DNA from 3 places in the Bittarella massiliensis (ex Durand et al. 2017) genome. Region 1 is predicted to be linked to each of the others. Evidence: predicted binding sites of a transcription regulator. Region 1 holds the regulator's gene; each other region holds the start of a gene.

Region 1 (4,948 bases):
ACCCGCTCCACCATCACCCGTCCGTACCAGGTGCGGTCAAAGATGGTGATGTGCCCCCGCTTGGGCAGCCGGGTCCAGAACCGCCAGAGGAAGTGGCGGCCCAACTCCTCTTTGGAAGGGGCGGCGATGGGGACCACCTCGTACCCGCGGGGGTCGAGGGCGGCGGCCACCCGCTTGATGTTGCCCCCCTTGCCGGCCGCGTCCCACCCCTCGTAGGCGACGATGACCGGGATCTGCTCCTTGTAGAGGAGCCCGTGCAGCTTTTTCAGCTTGGCTTGGCACTTCTTCAGCTCTTCCTTGTAGATGGTGGGCTCCAGGGTGCGATTGAGGTCGATGTCGCAGAGTTTTGGCGTCTCCACCAATTGAAAGCGGCTGGCGGGGATGCCGCCCTGGTAGGCGGCGGCCTGCGCGTCCCGCTCCGGCCGCTGGGCGATGGCCCGGCCGATCTCCTTGACCAGGGTCTGGTAGATGTCCGCCATGGCCACGTTGCGGTCCTCGCTGGCAATCACCCGCCAGGGGGCGTAGGGGGTGTCGGTCTGCTCCAACATCTCGTCGTAGATCTGGTAGAGGTCGTCGTAGCGGCGGTTTCTCTTCCAATCGGTCTTGGTGACACGCCAGCGGGTCGCCTTGCTCTCCTCCAGGGCGGAGAGCCGCTTTTTCTGCTCCTTCTGGCTGATGTGCAGGAAAAACTTGATGATCAGGTAGCCGTTGTCGGTGAGGGTGCGCTCGAAGTGGTTGATCTCCTCGATGCGGCGGGCCAGCTCTTTTTTGGGGAGGGCATTTTCCAGCCGGGCGGTGGACACCTCCTGGTACCAGCTGCGGTCGAAGATGGAGAACTCTCCGGCGATGGGGAGTTTCTGCCAGAACCGCCAGAGGAAGGGGTGGCGGGCCTCGGTCTCGTCTGGGTCGACGGTGGAGTAGACCTTGAAGCCGCGGGGGTCCAGGTTGAGGATGACGTCGGAAATCTTGCTGCCCTTGCCGGCGGCGCTCCACCCCTCAAAGAGGATGATGACCGGCACCTTGGCCTCCTTCATCTGCTGTTGCAGGGCGGAGAGGCGGGGCTTGAGCTGTCCCGCAATGGCCTTGTACTCCTCCTTCATCATGATCTTTTTTAGGTTGACCTTTTCCAGCATGACGGCACCTCCTGGTTGTTTGAAAAAGCGAATAATATTTTTTTGTATATTTACTATATTTTAGCACTTTTGCCTCTTGGATACAAGGGGCAAGGAGAGGGGGCCCCTTTTCTGCCGCCCCTGCAGAGGGAGGGGGGAATATACACAAATTTTCCAGTGAAAATGCACGGGAACGCCAAATCGCGGCAAGGCAGATTGCCACCGGCAGAAAAGAACGGTATCATGGAAAAAAGCGCCGTGAGGCGCAGCCGAAAGGGGTTGTCTGTTGACATGAGCATGCACATTGCCGCAAAGGCGGGGGAGATCGCCCCCAACATCCTCCTCCCCGGGGACCCGATGCGGGCCAAGCACATTGCCGAGACCTATTTGGAGGATGCCGTCTGCTTCAACGAGATCCGGGGGATGTACGGCTACACCGGCACCTACAAGGGGCAGCGGGTGTCGGTCATGGGGACCGGCATGGGGATCCCCTCCATCCTCATCTACGCGACCGAGCTGGCCCGGGATTACGGCTGCAAAAAGATGATCCGCCTGGGGACCGCCGGCGCCTATTCCGAAAAACTGAAGGCCCTGGATCTGGTCCTCTCCCAGGCGACCAGCACCACCTCCGCCATCAACGACCACATCTTCCCCGGCCACTACGCCCCCTGCGCCGACTTTGAGCTGCTGGACAAGTGCTACCACATCGCCAGGGAGAGGGGACTGCCGGTCTATGTGGGCAACACCATCTGCAACGACCACCTCTACATCGACAACAAGGAGGAGTACAAGAAGGTCTGGGCCGACTACGGGGTCATCGCCTCGGAGATGGAGGGGGCGGGCCTTTACACCGTGGCCGCCCGCTACGGGGCCAAGGCCCTCACCGTCATGTCCATCGTCGAGACCTCCTTCAAGCCGGGGGCCAAGGGCGTCTCGGCAGAGGACAAGGAGAAAAACCTCAAGGACATGATCTTGCTGGCGCTGGACACCGCCATCGACTGACGGCAAAGAAAAAACAGGTGCGAATCCGTTCGCACCTGTTTTTTTGCGCCCTGCTGGCAGGGGAGGGAAGGGGCTTACTTTTCCCCCTCGTCCTCCTCCGGCCTGTTGTGGGTCACCTGGTAGCAGAGGGTCAGCAGGCTGTCCCCCAGATGGACGTTTTCCACCACCACATCGCTGTGGTCGACCCGCAGGTCGTAGTGGCTGAAGTTCCAAAACCCGGTGATGCCCAGATCCACCAGTTGGGGGGCCACCTTGGGGGCCGCCGTCTTGGGGATACAGAGGATGGCGATGGTGGGGTGGTTTTCCCGGCAGAAGGTCTCCAGCTCGCCGGTGGAGCGCACCGGCAGGCCGGCGATGATCTCGCCCGATTTCTGGGGGTCGGAGTCGAAGATCCCCACCAGGCGAAAGCCCCGCTTCTCAAAGTTCATGTGGGCGGCGATGGCGCTGCCCAGGTTGCCCGCGCCGATGAGGATGGTGTCGTGCATGGTGTCCACGCCGATGATCCGCCCGATTTCCCGGTGGAGCTGTTCGATGTTGTAGCCGTAGCCCTGCTGGCCGAAGCCCCCAAAACAGTTGAGGTCCTGGCGGATCTGCGAGGCGGTGAGGTTCATCTTCTGGGACAGCTCCTTGGAGGAGATGCGCCCCACCCCGTTTTGCAGCAGGTCCCCCAGGAAGCGATAGTAGCGGGGGAGCCGCCGGATGACAGACAGGGAAACGCCGTTCTTTTTCACAAAAACACCCCGTTTTACAGCGACTGGATGGTGTCCATCACATAGTTGCCGAATTCTTCGCAGGTGCAGCCGGTATCGCGGCCGGTGCAGTGCATCTTCTTCTCTTCAAACATGCAGATGTCCAGCGCCCGCTCCAACTTGTCCGCCTCGGCCTGGTAGCCGATGTGGGAGAGCAGCAGGACGGCGGCCCGCAGCATGGAACAGGGGTCGGCGTAGATGTCCCGCCCCTCCTTCACCATCCGGGGGGCGGAGCCGTGAATGGCCTCGAACATGGCGTAGCGCTTGCCCAGGTTGGCGCTGCCGGCGGTGCCGACGCCGCCCTGGAACTCGGCCGCCTCGTCGGTGATGATGTCGCCGTAGAGGTTGGGGAGGACGAAGACCCGGAAGTCGCGGCGGCGCTTTTCGTCCACCAGCTTGGCGGTCATGATGTCGATGTACCAGTCGTCGGTGGCGATCTCAGGGTATTCCTGGGCCACCTTCTGGCAGATTTCCAAAAACTTGCCGTCGGTGGTCTTGATGACGTTTGCCTTGGTGACGATGGAGACCCGGCCCTTGCCGTTTTTGCGGGCGTAGTCGTAGGCCAGCCGGGCGATGCGCTCGGTCCCCTGGGTGGTGGTGACGGTGAAGTCCACCGCCAGGTCCTCGTCCACATTGACCCCCAGCGAGCCCAAGGTGTAGGCGCCCTCGGTGTTCTCGCGGAAGAAGGTCCAGTCGATGCCCTGTGCGGGCACCTTCACCGGACGGACGTTGGCAAAGAGGTCGAGCTCTTTGCGCATGGCCACGTTGGCGCTTTCGATGTTGGGCCAGGGGTCGCCCTTGCGGGGGGTGGTGGTGGGCCCCTTGAGGATGACGTGGCAGGCCTTGAGTTCGGCCAGCACGTCGTCGGGGATGGCCTTGTTCTGGGCCACCCGGTTCTCGATGGTCAGCCCGTCGATCTCTTTAAAGACCACCCGGCCGGCCTTCACCTGGTCTTGCAGCAGGTAGGAGATGACCCGCTGAGCCTCGTGGGTGATGCGGGGGCCGATGCCGTCGCCGCCGCAGACGCCGATCACGATCTGGTCGAGGCCGCTGTAATCGACAAAGTCGCCCTGCTCCTTCATCCGCTGGATGCGCTCCAACTGGCCCTGTAAGACCTTGGCAAACTGTTCGGTTGCGGAGACCATTTTTTCTTCCATCATCTCATTGCCTGCCTTTCGCTCATTTTTTTGGTGTAGTCCAGCAGCCCGCCGCAGAGGAGCATCTCCACCTGCCGTTCGGACAGCTCCGCCCGCACCGCAAACTGGGTGCCGCGGGTGTTGTTTTTGACGGTGAGCCGGCCGCCCTCTTTCAGGGCGTCGATCAGCCCGACGATCTCCAGCTCGTCGCCGAGGGAGAGGGCCTCGTAGTCCGCCGCGTCGGCAAACTCCAGGGGGAGGATGCCGGCGTTGACCAGGTTTGCCTTGTGGATGCGGGCAAAGCTCTGGGCGATGACCGCCTTGACACCCAGGTAGAGGGGGGCGAGGGCGGCGTGCTCGCGGGAGGAGCCCTGACCGTAGTTCTGGCCGCCGACGATGATGCCGCCCTGTTTTTCCTTGCAGCGGGCGGGGAATTCGGGGTCGCAGGCGGTGAAGCAGAACTCGCTGATTTTGGGGACGTTGGAGCGGTAGGGGAGGACCTTGGCCCCGGCGGGCATGATGTGGTCGGTGGTGATGTTGTCCCCCACCTTCAGCACCACCTCTTTTTTCAGGTGGTCGCAGAGGGGTTCGGTCTTGGGGTAGGGCTTGATGTTGGGGCCGCGCACCACCTCCACCGCGCCGGCCTCTTCGGGGGCGGCGGGGGCGACCAACAGGTTGTCGTTGACCAAAAAGCGGGCGGGCATCTCGATCCCCCCCAGGGCGCCGATTTCGGTGGGGTCGCTGATGACTCCCTGCAGGGCCGACCAGGCGGCCGTCTCGGGGCTGACCAGGTAGACCTGGGCGTCGGCGGTGCCGCTGCGCCCCTCAAAGTTGCGGTTGAAGGTGCGCAGGGAGACCCCGCCCGACTTGGGGGACTGGCCCATCCCGATGCAGGGGCCGCAGGCGCATTCCAGCACCCGGGCGCCGGCGGCGATCATATCGGCCAGGG
Region 2 (4,948 bases), on a different contig from region 1:
TGCCGTCCTCGCCGACGATGACGTTGCTGGGGATAAAGTCGCCGTGGCAGACCTTCACGTGCTTGGGCATGCTGTCCAGGCGGGTGTGCAGCTCGTACCGGGTGGTGGCGCTGATGGCGGTCAGGCTGCTGATCTGGCGGTTGAGTTTGTCCTTGAGCTTGTTGAGCATGGGAGCCTGTTTGCTGTGCATCTCGAGCTGCAGAGAGACAAACTGGTCCATGTATTTTTCCAGGTTGGCCGGGTCTTCATCCATGACCTCTTCCATGGTCTTGCCGCGCTTGCGCTCCAACACCAGGGCCCATTTCCCGTCGATCTGGGAAACTTCCTGAACCTTGGCGGTGTTCAGGCCGGTCTCCTCAACGATGGCCTGGTTCAGCGCCTCGTTGAAGACGTATTTCTTGGGATGGGATTCCTCAAAGACCTTGACCACGCTGTCGCCGGAGAGATAGACTTTTTTGTAAGGGCGCGCTACGATGAGATCCTTTTCTTCCAATTTCATGATTCACTTACTCCTTCCAGGTGGGGATTGGCGAATAGACGGCGCGTTTGCTTACTTGCCGTAGTAGCACTTCAGGTAGATCTCTTTGATCTCCTTCATGAGCGGATAGCGGGGGTTGGCGCCGGTGCACTGGTCGTCAAAGGCCTGCTCCACCATGTCGTCCAGGGTATCCAGGAAGTACTTCTCGTCGACCCCGTAGTCCTTGATGGTCTTCTTGATGCCGATGGTCTCTTTGAGCTCTTCCAGCTTGGCGCAGAGCTTGTCGAAGACCTCCTGGTCATTTTTGCCGCTCAGGCCGACAAAACGGCCGATTTCGGCATAGCGGGCCAGGGCATGGGGGTACTCGTACTGGGAGAAGGTGCCCATCTTGGTGGGGACTTCAACGGCGTTGAAGCGCATGACCTCGGTGAGGATGACTGCGTTGGCCACGCCGTGGGGCAGGTGGTGGAAGGCGCCCAGTTTGTGCGCCATGGAGTGGTTGAGGCCCAGGAAGGCGTTGGCGAAGGCCATACCGGCCAGGCAGGAGGCGTTGGCCATCATCTCTCTGGCCTTGGGGTCGTTGGCGCCGTTCTCGTAGGCGGAGGGCAGGTACTCAAAGACGCTCTTGATGGCTTTGAGGGCCAGGCCGTCGGTGTAGTCGGAGGCCATGATGGAGACATAGGCTTCCAGGGCGTGGGTCATGACGTCGATGCCGGAGGCGCTGGTCAGGCCCTTGGGCTGGGTCATCATGTTGTCCACGTCGACGATGGCCATGTTCGGCAGCAGCTCGTAGTCGGCCAGGGGGTATTTCACGCCGCTGTTCTCGTCGGTGATGATGGCGAAGGGGGTCACCTCGGAACCGGTGCCGGAAGAGGTCGGGATGGCGACAAAGTAGGCCTTCTCCCCCATCTTCGGGAAGGTGTAAACGCGCTTGCGGATGTCCATGAAGTCCATGGCCATATCCTCAAAGTTCACGTCGGGGTGCTCGTACATCACCCACATGATCTTGGCGGCGTCCATGGCGGAACCACCGCCCAGGGCGATGATGGTGTCGGGCTCAAAGTCGGCCATGGCCTTGGCGCCGGCCTTGGCGCAGCCCAGGGTCGGGTCGGGAGCCACGTCGAAGAAGCAGGTGTGCTGAATGCCCATTTCGTCGAGTTTGGCCTCAATGGGGTGGACATAGCCGTTTTTGTACAGGAAGGTATCGGTGACGATGAAGGCCTTCTTCTTGTTCATGACCTTGCCCAGCTCGTCCAGAGCGACCGGCATGCAGCCCTTCTTAAAGTAGACCTTTTCAGGGGTTCTGAACCAGAGCATATTCTCTCTCCTCTCGGCCACGGTTTTGATGTTCAGCAGGTGTTTCACGCCCACGTTTTCAGAAACCGAGTTGCCGCCCCAGGAGCCGCAGCCCAGGGTCAGGGAGGGAGCCAGCTTGAAGTTGTAGAGGTCGCCGATGCCGCCGTGGGAGGAGGGGGTGTTGATGAGGACGCGGCAGGTCTTCATGGCAGCCGCGTGCTTGGCGATCTTCTCCTTCTGGGCGGGGTGCACGTAGAGGGAGGCGGTGTGGCCGTAGCCGCCGTCGGCGACCAGCTGAGCGGCCTTCTGCAGGGCCTCGTCAAAGCTCTTGGCGCGGTACATGGCCAGCACCGGGGAGAGTTTCTCATGGGCAAACTCCTCGGAGATGTCCACCGACTCGACCTCGCCGATGAGGATCTTGGTGCTCTCGGGCACGTTGACCCCGGCCAGCTTGGCGATGGTGTAGGCGGACTGACCGACGATCTTGGCGTTGAGAGAGCCGTTGATGAGGATGGTCTTGCGGACCTTCTCGATCTCGTCTTTCTTCAGGAAGTAGCAGCCGCGGTAGGCAAATTCGTCCTTGGCCTGCTGGTAGACTTTGTCCAGCACGGTGACCGACTGCTCGGAGGCGCAGATCATGCCGTTGTCAAAGGTCTTGGAGTGGATGATGGAATTGACGGCCATCCGCACATCGGCGGTGTCGTCGATGATGACGGGGGTGTTGCCGGCGCCCACGCCCAGGGCGGGTTTGCCGGAAGAGTAAGCCGCCTTCACCATGCCGGGGCCGCCGGTGGCGAGGATGATGTCGGCGCTGCGCATGACCTCATTGGTCAACTCCAGCGAGGGGACGTCGATCCAGCCGATGATGCCCTCGGGGGCGCCGGCCTTGACCGCTGCCTCCAAAACCACCTTGGCGGCGGCGATGGTGCAGTTCTTGGCGCGAGGGTGGGGGCTGATGATGATGGCATTGCGGGTCTTCAGGGAAATCAGGGTCTTGAAGATGGCAGTCGAGGTGGGGTTGGTGGTGGGGATGACCGCAGCCACCAGGCCGATGGGCTCGGCCACCTTCTGAATGCCAAAGGCGGGGTCTTCCTCGACAACACCGCAGGTCTTGGTGTCCTTATAGGCGTTGTAGATGTATTCGGCGGCGTAGTGGTTTTTGATGACCTTGTCTTCCACAACGCCCATGCCGGTCTCTTCGACCGCCATTTTGGCCAGCGGGATGCGCTGCTTGTTGGCCGCCATAGCTGCTTCATAGAAAATCTTGTCGACTTGTTCCTGAGTAAAGGTCGCAAATTCCTTCTGCGCCTCTCTCATTGCCTTCATTTTTGCGATCAGCGCCTCGACGCTGTCAATGAGGACAGGTGCGGTTTCGTTTTTCTTCGCCATACTGATTTTCCTCCAATGCGGTTGTTGGGTGGCTCTGCTTACTATATCCAAGTATATAGCATGGCGAGCTTTTTTCAAGTGGTAATTGATAATTTTTTAACGATGTCCTTCACTTTCTATTTCCCCAACAATTCTTTTTCTGTTTGAGCAGATTTTATCATCAAATTGATGGCCTTCCCCCTTTTCCGACAGAAAATTGTTGATTTGCCATCTCACTTTATTCCTATTATACCCTGTCGATTTGCATAAGAAAAGCCTTTTCAGGCAGAAATTATAATGCTTATTTTTGTTTGAGCTTCTCCCCTGCCCTTTTCCTCTGTCACACGAAAAATGCCCTCGCTCCTCATTGGGTGCGAGGGCACGGTTTTCTGTCTTTTAACGGGACTCCTGCCACTGGGAGGACTGCTCCAGGTAGGTACAGAGCCCCTGGTAGATGCAGAGGGCCAACTGCTGCTGGTAGCTGTTGTCTTTGAGTTTTGCCAGCTCCTCCGAATTGGAGATGAAGCCGCACTCGATGAGGACCCCCGGTGTGGTGCTGTTTTCCAGCAGAAAGTACTCCTTGCCGGAGGGCTTGTGCTCCCGGTGGCTCTCGGGCTGCAAGTTGGCGCGGATGGTCTGCTGGATACACTTGGCCAACAGCTCCCCCTCGGCGTTTTTCTTGTTGTAAAATACCTGGGAACCCTTGTTGGCGCTCTGGTAGGAGTTTTGATGGATGGAGAGAAAGATGGCGTTGGGGTGGTCATTAATCAATTTGAGGCGATTTCGCATGTCTGACTTCTTGCGCTGTGAGAGATTTTTTCCCTCGCTCTCGGTGGAGGCGTCCTGCTCTCGGGTCATGATGACGGTGTACCCCTGAAAGGCCAGGGTGTCCCGCAGCTTGAGGGCAATTTGCAGGTTGATGTCCTTCTCCACCACCGAACCCGACGTCGCACCGGAATCAAATCCGCCGTGGCCCGCGTCCAGGATGATGACCGGGCTCTTTTTGAGGTCGGCGTCGCTGGCAATGGCAAAGGTCGTGAAGTTGCAGAGGGTGATGACCAGGGCCAACAGGACCGAGATTCCCAGCAGGAGATAGGGGGGCTTGCACCTTTTTGCGACAAACAGCATATTTTTCACCTCTCGGTAAAGGTATGCTGTTTTGGCAGGGGTTATGTCTCGTCCCTTCGGCCCCCTCCCTGGCAGCATAAAAGAAAGCCCTGAACCAAAAAGTTCAGGGCTTTCTTTTATATGGAGGCGCCACCCAGAATTGAACTGGGGATAAAGGTTTTGCAGACCTCTGCCTTACCGCTTGGCTATGGCGCCGTATTCACGGTTATACAAAATATCTGCATAACCGGCTTTGTAAAACGGAAGGCGCTAATTTCTTAGCGCCTTTTTGTGGAGCGGGTTACGAGGCTCGAACTCGCTACCTCCACCTTGGCAAGGTGGCGCTCTACCAGATGAGCTAAACCCGCATAATTTGGTGCCTCCGGGCGGAATCGAACCACCGACACGGGGATTTTCAGTCCCCTGCTCTACCGACTGAGCTACAGAGGCCAAACTGGCGACCCGGAAGGGGCTCGAACCCTCGACCTCTAGCGTGACAGGCTAGCGTTCTAACCAACTGAACTACCGGGCCATATATGGTGGGAACAACAGGGCTCGAACCTGTGACCCCCTGCTTGTAAGGCAGATGCTCTCCCAGCTGAGCTATGCTCCCCCTCACAACCGCTGTAACTCATCCCTTCAGCGACGAGATTTATTTTACTATATCCACCCACTTCTGTCAATAGAAACTTTCGCATT
Region 3 (4,948 bases), on a different contig from region 1:
GCCCCGCCAACGCCCGCTTCACCCTGGAACGGCTGATCGCCGCCTACCGCCCCCTGGGGGAGGCGCTGGGGCGCTGACTGGCGCGGTTTTTCCCATTTTGCCAAAAAAGAGGGCCGGGTGACATGTCACCCGGCCCTCTCTCGCCCGTCCCTCGGCAGTGTAACTACCGCATCATGGTGGAGATTTCCCCCACCACGTTGCCCATGGTCTTCATGGCGCGGTTGGCTGTTTTTTTCAGCTGCCGCTTGTTGGTGTGCATCAGCTCGGTGCCAACGGTGGCCGCCACGGCGCCCAGCGCCATGCCGATGGCCACGTTGCGGGCGGTGTGTCCGCTGTGTTTCATAGAAAATGCCTCCCCACGTTCCTTCATTTGTACCTGCGGCCCCGCGCCGGCAGAGCCGGCCGAGGTCGAGATACAACTAGTATTGCCCACCCCTTTTGTGATATACTGGCTGTGTATGAAAGAGTCTCGCCGCCCGTCAGGGGCAGGAAAATTTTGGAATAAAAGGAAGGAGGCGCCCTATGGAACACCTGGTTTCCCCGCCCAAGCGGGTGCTGGCCATTCACGATTTGTCGGGGTTTGGGCGCTGTTCTCTGACCGCCATCACCCCGGTGCTCTCGGTGATGGGGGTGCAGGTCTGCCCGGTGCCGACCGCCATCCTCTCGACCCATACAGGGGGGCTGGGGGATCCGGTCATCACCGACCTGACCGACTCCCTGCTGCCGGCCCTGCGCCACTACCAGTCCCTGGGGCTGGACTTTGACTGCATCTACTCGGGCTTTCTGGGGGACAGTCGCCAGATCGAGTGCTGCAAGGCCTTTTTTGAGGCCTATCCCAAGGCGCTCAAGGTGGTGGACCCGGTGATGGGGGACCACCAAAAGCCCTACCGCACCTGCACCCCGCCGCTGCGGGCCAAGATGAAGAGTTTGGCCCGGGCGGGGGACGTGATCACCCCCAACGCCACCGAGGCAGCCATGCTGCTGGGGATGGACTTCACCCGGCCGGTTCGCTTCACCCCCCTCAGCGCCAAGAAATGGCTGCGCACCCTCTGCGCCCAGGGGGCGGGCCGAGCGGTGATCACCAGCGCCGAGATGGACGGCGGCCGCTACAACCTGCTCTTTGACGGGGAGACTTTTTTCCGCATCCGCGGGCGGTATGCCTCCGGCTCCTACCCGGGCACCGGCGACATCTTCACCGCCGTGCTCACCGGCGGGCTGCTGGCGGGGCAGAGTCTGGCCGAGGCCGCCCAGCGGGCCACCCAGTTCGTGGAGGAGGCCATCTCCCTCACCGCCGCAGCGGGCACCGACCCCCGGCACGGGGTGCTGGTGGAAGCCGCCCTCCCCAAGCTGCTGGAGCCGCTGGGCCCCTCTCGGGCCGAGCCCTTTTAGCATTCCCGGCCGCAGGGCGGCCGACCCTATCTCTGCACGAAAAGAAGGAGTAAGAATGAAGCGCAAGAGTTCGATCTACACCGTGACCCTGGTGGGGCTGATGGGGGCCATGTGCTTTGTGGCCACCTTTTTGCACATCGACATCCCCACCCCGCTGGGCAAGACCATGATCCACCTGGGCAACGTGATGTGCCTGCTGTCGGGGATGATCCTCGGCCCCCTGAAGGGCGGCCTCTCGGCCGGCCTGGGTTCGGCGGTCTACGACCTGTTCGACCCGGCCTACATCGCCGAATCGCCCATCACCTTTTTGATGAAATTCGCCATGGGCGCCACCTGCGGCGCCATCGCCAAGCGGGGCGGCAAGGGCAGCCGCGCCGCCGGGGCCGTTGTCGGCGCCGGGCTGTACGTGGTCCTCTACACCGTCAAAAACATCCTCATGGGGACCCTGCTCCAGGGCAAGATGCTCGACTCGGTGCTGGTGGCCGCGGGGACCAAGGCCCTCACCTCGGGGGTCAACGCGATCATCGCGGTGGTGGTCTCGCTGCTGCTCTACTCGCTGCTGGAACCCATCCTCAAAAAGGCCGGCATCTTTGAGCGGCTGGGGAAGACAGGCGACTGATTTGCCGAGAGGAGAGGAGGGCCGGCCATGGCCGAGCTGAACATCGTGCTGGTGGAACCACAGATCCCACAAAACACCGGAAACATCGCCCGCACCTGCGCGGCGACCAACGCCCGGCTCCACCTGGTGGGGCCGCTGGGCTTTCAAATCGACGACAAAAAACTCAAGCGGGCGGGGCTGGACTACTGGCATCTGCTGGACATCCGCCACTACGACGGCTGGGCGGACTTCACCGCCCAAAACGAGGGCCCCTTTTACTACTTCACCACCAAGGGGCAGACCGTCCACAGCGACGTTGCCTACCCGGACGGCTGCTACCTGGTCTTTGGCCGGGAGGACGCCGGGCTGCCCGAAGAGCTGCTCTTCGCCCACCCCGACGCCTGTGTCCGGCTGCCGATGCTGGCGGCAGCGCGGAGCCTGAACCTGTCAAACACGGTGGCCATCGGGGTGTACGAAGTCCTGCGCCAGTGGGGCTACCCCACCCTGCACTCGCAGGGAAAGCTGACCCGCTACAACTGGGAGGACGCCCGCTAGGCCCTCTCCCCACCACAAGAACCGATTGCGAAAGGTTGTGCCAAATGGAAAAACTGCTGATCCTCACCGACACCGCTTGCGACATCCCCCAGGAGACTGCCGAGGAGCTGGGCATCCGCATCCTCCCCATCCCCCTCGAGGTGGACGGGATGGGGTATTTGGAGGGGGTGGACTTCACCAAGGAGGAGTTCTACGACGTGCTCAACCGCTGCGTCAAGATCCCCACCACCAGCCACATCCCTGCCCACCAGTTTTTGGAGGAGTACGAGCGGGCCGCCCAGGAGGGGTACACCCACGTGATCCACGTGACCATCAACTCCAAGGGTTCGAACATGTACCAGGCGGCCCTGCAGGCCAAGGCCATGTTCAAAGAGGAGCCCGACGCCCCGCAGATAAAAATCAAGGTCATCGACTCCAAGACCTACTCCCTGGGCTACGGCTTCCCGGTGACCGAGGCGGCGCGGATGGTGCAAAAAGGGGTAGGCTACGCCGCGGTGCGGGACTACCTGCTGGACTGGTTTGACACCGCCGAGGTCTACTTTTCGGTCTACACCCTCCAATTTGCCAAAAAGTCGGGGCGCATCAGCTGTGCGGCCGCCTTTGTGGGCGAGCTGCTGGGGCTGCGGCCCATCCTCCAGATCTCCCAGGGGGAGATGAACATCGTGGAGAAGGTGCGGGGGGACGCCAACGTCATCCCCGGCCTCTGCCGCTGGGCCGAGAAGCGGATGGCCGAGCGCAGCCCCTTTGTGGTCATCAGCGGGGAGTTGGACGCCCCCGGGGACGAACTGACCGAGCAGTTGGAGAAGAAATTCCGCTACGGCTGCTCCGGCCGCTACAAGGCCGGGGCCAGCATCGCCATCAACGCGGGGCCCAAGGTGGTGGGGGTGCTGGTCAAGGGCGCCAAAAAGCGGTGAGCCCGGCCCTCCGGGATTCCCGAAAAAAGCCCCTCTTTCGAGGGGAAAACCGCCTTGAAAAGCCCACTGATATCGTGTAAAATAGAAAAGGACCAGCCTGTCCCGGCGGGTGGCCCTGTACCTCAGTTTGTTTTTTTATTCACAATAAAAAAGAAAAGACGAAAGGGTGGCAAACACATGACCTCTCTGAACAAAAAGACCATCGAAGACATCGATGTAGCCGGCAAGAAGGTTCTCGCCCGCTGCGACTTCAACGTTCCCCTGAAAGACGGCGTCATCACCAATGACAAGCGGATCGTCGCCGCTCTCCCCACCATCAAATACCTGGTGGACCAGGGCGCCAAGGTGATCCTCTGCTCCCATCTGGGCCGTCCCAAAGAGGGCTGGGAGCCCGAGTTCTCCCTGGCCCCGGTGGCCGCCCGCCTCAGCGAGCTGCTGGGCAAAGAGGTCAAGATGGCCAAAGACGTCATCGGCGACGACGCCAAGAAGCTGGCTTCCGAGCTGAAAGACGGCGACGTGATGCTGCTTGAAAACGTGCGCTACCACAAAGAGGAGAAGAAGAACGACCCCGCCTTCGCCAAAGAGCTGGCCTCTCTGGCCGACGTCTACGTCAACGACGCCTTCGGCGCGGCCCACCGGGCCCACGCCTCCACCGCCGGTGTGGCCGAGTACCTGCCCGCCGTCTGCGGCTACCTGATCCAGAAGGAGATCAACTTCATGGGCGGCGCTCTGGAGAGCCCCAAGCGCCCGCTGGTCGCCATCCTGGGCGGTGCCAAGGTCTCCGACAAGATCGGCGTCATCAACAACCTCCTCGAAAAGGTCGACACCCTGATCGTGGGCGGCGGCATGGCCTACACCTTCTTCAAGGCCAAGGGCTTCACCATCGGCGACTCCCTCTGCGAGGACGACAAGGTCGAGCTGGCCAAAGAGATGATGGCCAAAGCCGAGGCCAAGGGCGTCAAGTTCCTGTTGCCCATCGACAACCAGGTGGGCGACCACTTCGCCGAGGACTGCGGCAAGAAGCTAGTGGATTCCGACAACATCCCCGACGGCTGGATGGGCATGGACATCGGCCCCAAGAGCATCGCCCTCTTCTGCGACGCCGTGAAAGACGCCGGCACCGTGATCTGGAACGGGCCCATGGGCGTGTTTGAGTTCGCCCAGTTTGCCGACGGCACCCTGGAGATCGCCAAGGCCGTGGCCGACAGCGGCGCCATCTCCATCATCGGCGGCGGCGACTCGGTGGCGGCTGTCACCAAGTTGGGCTTTGCCGACAAGATGAGCCACATCTCCACCGGCGGCGGCGCCTCCCTCGAGTTCCTGGAGGGCAAAGAGCTGCCGGGCATCACCTGCCTCAACGACAAATAAATCGACAAATATCCCGCCGCTCTTGCGGCGGGGGAGCACCGCGGCCCAACCGGCCGGCTTGTGCTGTGCGAAGAGATGGCACGAGGGATTTCCTTCGTGCCATTTTCTCAGAGGAAAACCGCCA

Evidence for each region. The regulator Rex, encoded in region 1, represses fermentation and respiration genes when NADH is low (regulators of the CRP and FNR family bind a similar motif). The targets are predictions, from matches to a motif close to ATTGTTAANNNNTTAACAAT.
Region 2: adhE (bifunctional acetaldehyde-CoA/alcohol dehydrogenase) is a predicted target of Rex. The motif match lies at 3,248-3,267, and genes of this name have one in related genera.
Region 3: GT748_RS11960 (phosphoglycerate kinase) is a predicted target of Rex. The motif match lies at 3,583-3,602, and genes of this name have one in related genera.

The regions. Positions count from the first base shown of each region.
Region 1 covers NZ_WWVY01000005.1:107,953-112,900, reverse strand. Annotated here, with positions in the region: gene pap (polyphosphate:AMP phosphotransferase) at 1-1,133, opposite strand, end outside; gene deoD (purine-nucleoside phosphorylase) at 1,404-2,114, shown strand; gene GT748_RS07590 (redox-sensing transcriptional repressor Rex) at 2,189-2,845, opposite strand; gene GT748_RS07585 (isocitrate/isopropylmalate family dehydrogenase) at 2,860-4,023, opposite strand; gene GT748_RS07580 (aconitate hydratase) at 4,020-4,948, opposite strand, start outside.
Region 2 covers NZ_WWVY01000014.1:33,874-38,821, reverse strand. Annotated here, with positions in the region: gene GT748_RS13020 (phosphotransferase family protein) at 1-499, opposite strand, end outside; gene adhE (bifunctional acetaldehyde-CoA/alcohol dehydrogenase) at 551-3,163, opposite strand; gene GT748_RS13010 (N-acetylmuramoyl-L-alanine amidase) at 3,539-4,270, opposite strand; tRNA gene GT748_RS13005 (tRNA-Cys) at 4,392-4,465, opposite strand; tRNA gene GT748_RS13000 (tRNA-Gly) at 4,542-4,617, opposite strand; tRNA gene GT748_RS12995 (tRNA-Phe) at 4,624-4,699, opposite strand; tRNA gene GT748_RS12990 (tRNA-Asp) at 4,705-4,781, opposite strand; tRNA gene GT748_RS12985 (tRNA-Val) at 4,787-4,862, opposite strand.
Region 3 covers NZ_WWVY01000011.1:17,744-22,691, forward strand. Annotated here, with positions in the region: gene GT748_RS11930 (DNA-deoxyinosine glycosylase) at 1-77, shown strand, start outside; gene GT748_RS11935 (hypothetical protein) at 164-343, opposite strand; gene GT748_RS11940 (pyridoxamine kinase) at 523-1,389, shown strand; gene GT748_RS11945 (ECF transporter S component) at 1,445-2,008, shown strand; gene GT748_RS11950 (tRNA (cytidine(34)-2'-O)-methyltransferase) at 2,036-2,542, shown strand; gene GT748_RS11955 (DegV family protein) at 2,587-3,456, shown strand; gene GT748_RS11960 (phosphoglycerate kinase) at 3,634-4,824, shown strand.